3 regions of the Arthrobacter sp. QXT-31 genome follow, and region 2 is predicted to be linked to each of the others. Evidence: riboswitches for the same ligand, from Rfam matches in the RefSeq annotation. Region 2 holds a riboswitch; each other region holds the start of a gene.
The links. A riboswitch is a leader RNA that binds a small molecule or an ion and turns the genes downstream of it on or off. The one in region 2 is predicted to bind S-adenosylmethionine.
Positions count from the first base shown of each region.

Region 1: it holds a riboswitch for S-adenosylmethionine, as region 2 does, so the genes downstream of both, metX (homoserine O-acetyltransferase MetX) here and BWQ92_RS18245 (aminotransferase class V-fold PLP-dependent enzyme) in region 2, are expected to answer to the same signal.
Region 3: it holds a riboswitch for S-adenosylmethionine, as region 2 does, so the genes downstream of both, BWQ92_RS11820 (DUF1737 domain-containing protein) here and BWQ92_RS18245 (aminotransferase class V-fold PLP-dependent enzyme) in region 2, are expected to answer to the same signal.

Region 1 covers NZ_CP019304.1:698,274-700,528, reverse strand. The annotation lists gene BWQ92_RS03300 (bifunctional o-acetylhomoserine/o-acetylserine sulfhydrylase) at 1-550, shown strand, start outside; SAM riboswitch class IV at 656-771, shown strand; gene metX (homoserine O-acetyltransferase MetX) at 787-1,944, shown strand; gene BWQ92_RS03290 (MFS transporter) at 2,133-2,255, shown strand, end outside.
Region 2 covers NZ_CP019304.1:4,014,116-4,016,370, forward strand. The annotation lists gene BWQ92_RS18245 (aminotransferase class V-fold PLP-dependent enzyme) at 1-1,025, opposite strand, end outside; SAM riboswitch class IV at 1,061-1,174, opposite strand; gene hisN (histidinol-phosphatase) at 1,347-2,159, opposite strand; gene rsgA (ribosome small subunit-dependent GTPase A) at 2,225-2,255, opposite strand, start outside.
Region 3 covers NZ_CP019304.1:2,624,146-2,626,400, forward strand. The annotation lists gene BWQ92_RS11810 (O-succinylhomoserine sulfhydrylase) at 1-332, opposite strand, end outside; gene BWQ92_RS11815 (rhodanese-like domain-containing protein) at 334-744, opposite strand; gene BWQ92_RS11820 (DUF1737 domain-containing protein) at 741-1,049, opposite strand; SAM riboswitch class IV at 1,063-1,177, opposite strand; gene BWQ92_RS11825 (NtaA/DmoA family FMN-dependent monooxygenase) at 1,398-2,255, shown strand, end outside.

The DNA of each region.
Region 1 (2,255 bases), 1.7 Mb from region 2:
CGGCGCAGGCGGCGCCCTGGGTGCCAATCTGTCCTACATCCTGAAGGCGCGGGTCCAGCTGCTCCGCGACCTGGGCTCGGCGGTGTCCCCGTTCAATGCCTTCCTTATCGCGCAGGGCCTGGAAACACTGAGCCTGCGCGTGGAGCGCCACGTGGCCAACGCCGTGGCCGTGGCTGGCTGGCTTGAGGCCCGGGACGATGTGGAATCCGTCGCCTACGCCGGACTGCCGTCCAGCCCCTGGTATGAGCGCGGCCTGAAGTACGGGCCCAAAGGCACCGGCGCGGTGGTGGCCTTTACCGTGGCGGGCGGTGCCGAAGCCGGCAAGCGCTTCGTGGATGCCCTGGAACTGCACTCCCATGTGGCGAACATTGGCGACGTCCGCTCCCTCGTCATCCACCCGGCGTCGACGACGCACAGCCAGCTGACTCCGGAGCAGCAAAGCGTTGCCGGGGTTGCCCCCGGACTGGTCCGGCTGTCCGTGGGCCTGGAGCACATCGACGACATCCTTGCCGACCTCGATGCCGGATTCAGGGCCGCGAAAGGCGCCTGACGTCTCCGCCTGACCCTGTGGCTCCCGTCCCGTTTTCCGGCCGGGAGTCACACAGCCGTCACATTCTTCGCGCAGGCGTCCGCCTGTTTCGTACACTTGGCAACAGGTCATGAGTGCCAGCGACAGCCCCGGCTTGCTGGCCGGCAACCCTCCTTCCGCGGTGGGGTGCCCCGGGTGAAGACCTGGCCTGCCGGTCTGCTGACGGCGGGCAAGCGCGTAAGAAGAGGTAGTTACCTATGACGATTTCTGTCAGCCACACCGACGCTCCGGCCGGGAAGACGCCCGCAGGCGCTGTTCTGGATGGCCCCGTTCCGGACGGCACTGTCCAGTACCGCAGCATCGGCAGCCTGGAACTCGAAGCCGGAGGGTTCCTGCCGGACGTGACCCTGGCCTACGAAACGTGGGGAACGCTCAACGAGGACGGTTCCAACGCCATCCTCGTCGAACACGCCCTGACCGGCAGTACCCATGTGACGCGCGGTGCCGGGGACGAGGAGGGCTGGTGGGAGCAGCTCGCCGGGCCGGGCGCGCCAGCGGATACTGACAGGTTCTTCGTCATTTCCATCAACATCCTGGGCGGCTGTTACGGGTCCACCGGGCCGTCGTCGCCTGCCCCGGACGGCAAGCCCTGGGGTTCCCGCTTTCCGCTGGTGACCCTCCGGGACTCCACCGTCGCCGAGGCCAGGCTCGCCGACCTGCTCGGCATCAGCAGCTGGCACGCCGTCGTGGGCGGATCCATGGGCGGGGCGCGGGCCCTCGAATGGGCAGTCACCTTCCCGGAGCGGGTGCGCCGCTGCGGTGTCATTTCCGTCGGGGCCAGGAGCACGGCCGAACAGATCGCCTTCGCCCAGGCGCAGACCCTGGCCATCCGGCAGGACCGCCACTTCAACGGCGGCGACTACTACGGCGGCCCGGAACCCGCTGAGGGCCTGGCGCTCGCGCGGCGGATTGCCCACATTACCTACCGGTCCGCCTACGAACTCGATTTCCGGTTCGGCAGGAACGCCCAGGCAGCTGAGGAGCCGCTGCAGGCGGATGCCCTGGCAGGCCGCGGCCGCTACCAGGTGGAGAGCTACCTGGACCACCAGGGCAACAAGCTGGTCCGGCGCTTCGACGCCAACAGCTATATCGCCCTGACGGAGGCTCTCATGAGCCATGACGTCACGCGCGGGAGGGGGACGCTGAAGGAGGCCCTGGCCCGGGCCACCGCCGACTTCTTCATTGCCGCCGTGGACACCGACCGGCTCTACTTTCCCGCCCAGTCGCTCGAACTCGCCGAGGCGCTGCCGGGGAACGTTGACGTGCACATGATCGAGGCGCCGATCGGCCATGACGGCTTCCTCACGGAGATCGGCCAGCTGAACGGGCAGTTGCGCGCGCATCTGCTGGGCTGAGCCGTACTGACAAGTAGCCCACGGGCTGCTTTGTGCATTTATGCAGATGCGTTCTGCACTTTTTGTCGTTGAGCTTGCAGGCAATGGCAGACCATACTCGTGTGAACCGGCGTTTCGTGGTGTACCTCACACACGTTCGCCAAAGACGGTCCCAGTGGTGTCGATGAAGACGCCGAAGGAGTTTACATATGAGTACGGATCACTCCGCCGCAAGGCGTGCAGAGGAAACCGACGTTAAGGCCTCGGGCCTGAGAAAAGTTGTCACGGCCTCAATGGCCGGCACGGTGGTCGAATGGTATGAGTTTTTCCTC
Region 2 (2,255 bases):
TGGTGGACGGTGACGCCGTCGATCTGGCGCAGTCCCTCGACCAGGAAGGACCGGATGCCGGCTTCATGGGCGTGCCATTCCTGCGGATCAAGGGCGGCGATGACCTGGGTTGCCCGGGCCAGGGTGGCAGCGCCGAGGACGTTTGGTGAGCCGCCCTCGTGGCGGGCGGGGCCGGTGGCCCAGCTGACGCCGTCGAGCCGGGCCTCGCTCACGGCGCCGCCGCCGGCGAGGTGGGGGGTGCCGGCGTCGAGCCAGTCGGGACGGCCGATGAGGACGCCGGCCCCGAAGGGGGCGTAGAGCTTGTGGCCCGAGAAAGCGAGGTAGTCGACGTCGTCCGCGGCGATGTTGACGCGGCGGTGCGGCGCGAGCTGGGCTGCGTCCACCACGATGCGGGCGCCGTATTCATGGGCCAGCGCGGCGAGGCGGCGGATCGGGAGGATTTCGCCCGTGACGTTGGAGGCGCCGGTCACGGCGAGGAGGCTGATGTCGCCGTGCTCCAGTTCGGCACGCAGGCTGGCGATGGTGGCTTCAAGCGTTTCGGAGGCCACCACGCTGCGGTGCGGCACGCCCTGCCACGGCAGCAGGTTGGCGTGGTGCTCGATGTCCAGGTACAGCACCTCGCCCGTGTGGTGGTGGTCCTCCACGGGCAGGCAGCCGGCCAGCAGGTTGAGGGAGTCGGTGGTGTTCCGGGTGAAGATGACAGCGTCATCGGCGCGGCCCCCCACAAACTCGCGCACGATGTTCCGCGAGTTCTCGTACACGGAGGTGCTGATCTGCGAGGCGTAGCCGGCGCCGCGGTGCACGCTCGCGTAGAACGGCAGGATCTCGTTGAGGTACGCGGAGACGACCGACAGCGCAGGGGCGGAGGCGCCATAGTCGAGGTTTGCGTAGCGGACGTGGCCGCCCTGGATCAGCGGGGCCTGGATCTCGGCGCCGGTGACGGCGGCCAGGGGGCGGCGGGCGGCGGCGAACCGGCCGTCCAGCGCGAGGGCGTCGGGGGTGGAAGCAATGATGGCAGTCGTCATGGGACCTCACTGGGATAAGGACCCCGTGTGACGGGGATCCGCGCTTGCCGGGTCCGTTCCGGATCGGCCTGGTCGTCACCCGGGGCACCCCACCGCGAATGGAGGGTTGCCGGCCAGCTAACCGGGGTTTAGCGCTGGCACTCGTGACCTGTTACGAGATTAGGACATCGGCAGAGCCGATGAAAAAGCCGGTTGGAATGTTAAGCGGATTATTACGCGAACCGGATATCGGGCCTTCTGCCGAAGAAACGACGGCGGCCGCCCCCAAAAGCGGGCGGCCGCCGTCGTAATGTTCAGCGCCAGGGCGGTGGCCGGAGAAACCTAGAGCAGGTCGTCCAGCTGCGGGTTCAGCCGCTTCAGGACTTCCGAGTGCAGGATCGAGTTGGTCGCCAGGGCGTTGCCGCCGAACGGGCCGTCCGTGCCCTCGAGGGAGGTGAAACGGCCGCCGGCCTCCGTCACGATCGGCACCAGCGCCGCCATGTCGTACAGGTTCAGTTCCGGTTCGCAGGCGATGTCCACGGCCCCTTCGGCCACCATGCAGTAGGACCAGAAGTCGCCGAAGGCGCGGGTGCGCCACACATCCTCGGTCAGCTGGAGGAACTCTTCAAGGTTGCCGCGGTCTTTCCAGCCGCCGAGGCTGGAGTAGGAAAGCGAGGCGTCGGACAGGCTGGACACGTTGGACACCTTGAGCCGGGTGGCGGCCGCGAGGGATCGGCCCGAGTAGGCGCCGGCGCCTTTGGCCGCCCACCAGCGCTTGCCGAGCGCCGGGGCGCTGACAACGCCCACCACAGGTTCTCCCTCGTCGACGAGGGCAATCAGCGTGGCCCAGACCGGCACCCCGCGGACAAAGTTCTTGGTGCCGTCGATGGGGTCGATGATCCAGCGGCGGGAACCGTGGCCGGAACTTCCGAACTCCTCACCGAGGACGGCGTCACGGGGACGGGAGCGTGACAGTTGGCCGCGGATTGACTCCTCGGCGGCCTTGTCCGCATCGGTGACCGGCGTCAGATCTGGCTTCGTCTCGATCTGAAGGTCCAATGCCTTGAACCGGCTCATGGTCTGGTCGTCCACGGAATCGGCCAGCACATGGGCAAGACGCAGGTCATCGTTGTACGTTGAAGCGGGTTGGGTCATGGTTCCAAACTACCCTCAAAGGCCCGGCGCGGCGGGGAGGTAGCGGCCGGACAGCGCCGGGGCCGCTAGCCGACGCTGCCGAGTTCCTTGGTTTCC
Region 3 (2,255 bases), 1.4 Mb from region 2:
GCTGCGACCACGCGGTCCCCGGCGCCCAGCAGGGCACCCAGCGCGGTGAAAACGGCGGACATGCCGGACGCCGTCGCAAAGCACGCCTCGGTGCCTTCGAGGAGGCGGAGCCGCTCCTGGAAGGTGGCCACGGACGGGTTGCCGTAGCGCGAGTAGACAAAGCGCTCGTCTTCGCCGGTGAAGGCGCGCTCGGCGGCGGCGGCGGACTCGTAGACGAATCCGGAGTTCAGGAAGACAGGCTCGGTGGTCTCCTGGAAATTGGTGCGGTCAAGCCCGCCGCGGACGGCCTGGGTATCGGGGCTCCAGCCGGCGGCGTCGTGGTTAAAGGTCAATTTAGTTCTTTCCCAGGTTCGTCGGCAGGCCGCGGTTCTTCCAGCCGTTCACGGTGCGCTCACCGTAGCGGTCGGGCTCGCCCTCGAAGCCTTCGAGGACGTTGTAGGCCGTAAAACCGGCCTGCGTTGCGGCGGTGGCGGCAGCGATGGAGCGCTGGCCGGAGCGGCACAGGAAGAGCAGCTCCACCCGGGTGTCCTCGGGGGCCTGCTGCTTCAGCTGCTCGACGAAGTCGGGGTTGGGAATGCCGCCGGGAAAGGTCCACTGGATGAAGAGGGGATCATTTTCCGTGGCGTTGGTGTCCGGAATGCCGATGTGCGCCCATTCGCCCTCGGTGCGCACATCCACCAGGATGGCGCCCTCCTCAAGCTTGGCCCACGCGTCCTGCGGAGTGATGTCTCCGGCGTAGCTCATGCGTGGCCCTCGTAAACTTCCGCGCTCAGGTCCTCGTCGGAGTCCAGCTGGTCCACGGCGGTGGCGACGGCGGCGTCTGCGGTGGCGATCGCTGCCGGCAGGATGAGGGCCTGGGCCACGATGACGGTGGTGCCGTTGAAGGTGGCGGCAGGGCTGCCGTGCAGCACGTATCCCTCGGCCAGGGCTGCCGAGATACGCTCGCAGAACGCCCGGTCATCCGGCCCCGTGACGAGGCGGTAGGACAGTTTTTCCTCAGGTTTATCCTGCTGGGACGACAGCGTTGCAACGGCGGGGGCGTCTGACACGACGGATCTCCTTTTCTCACGCTTGCAGCTCGAAGGGGTCGATATGCCGAGTATTCACCTGAGGCACCCCGCCGTGGAAGGAGGGTTGCCGACCGGCCAGTCAGGGCTTAATGCCGGTACTCATTACTCCCGAAAAAAGTAACACTGACGACGGCGGCGCGCACCGCCGCCGTCGTCATCTTCCGTAACGGACCCCGCGACTTTCCCTGATCCATGGGACTGCCCGGGTTGCTCGCGTTGCCGTTACAAAGCCCGCGGCCGGGAGGATAATGACGGGAGATGACCCGCCGTAACGCCGGATGAAACCAGGCCGCAGTGAATGATCCGACCGCGAATACAGTGACTCCCATGCTGCACTTTGGATGGTTTGTGGGCCATGGCTTCGGGGTCCAGGGCTGGGGGACACCCGGCTACGGAATCGGCTACGACTGGAAGAAACCGGCCCCCTACCAGCACGCGGTCCGCGAGTTTGAGCGGGCCGGGCTGGACCTGTTCATCATCGAGGACTCGCTAACCGTCCCCGACACCTACGGCGGCAGCGCGGAGGTCTCACTGGCGCAGGCGTCCTTTGCGCCCAAACACGATCCGCTGGCGCTGGTGCCGTACCTGCTGTCCGCCACGGAACACCTGGGCATCGTGCCCACCATCAGCGCGTCCTTCTATCCGCCCTTCACCGCGGCCCGGCTGCTGGCCACGCTGCAGCACTTCTCCAACGGCCAGCTTGGCTGGAACGTGGTGACCTCCGGCAGCGACCTTGCCGCGCAGAACTACGGACTGGACCAGCAGATCGAGCACGACCTCCGCTACGAGAAGGCCGAGGAGTTCGTGGACGTCGTCCGCAAGCTCTGGCGCAGCTGGGAACCGGACGCCATCGTGGAGGACGCCCGGGCGGGCATCTTCGCGGACCACACCAAAGTCCGGCCCATCCACCACGACGGGGAGTTCTTCAAAGTCCGGGGACCGCTGAACACCGCACCGCTGCCGGAGGAACCCGTGCTGGTGCAGGCCGGGGCCTCCCCGCGGGGCAAGGCCTTCGCCGGTGCGAACGCGGACGTGGCCATTGCCCTGGCCCGCGGTGTGGACGGCATGAAGGCGTACCGGGACTCCATCCGTGCCGAGGCCGCCGCGGCCGGCCGGAACCCCGACGACGTCAAGGTGCTGTTCGTCCTGAAACCCACCGTGACCGGATCCCGGGCCGAAGCGGAG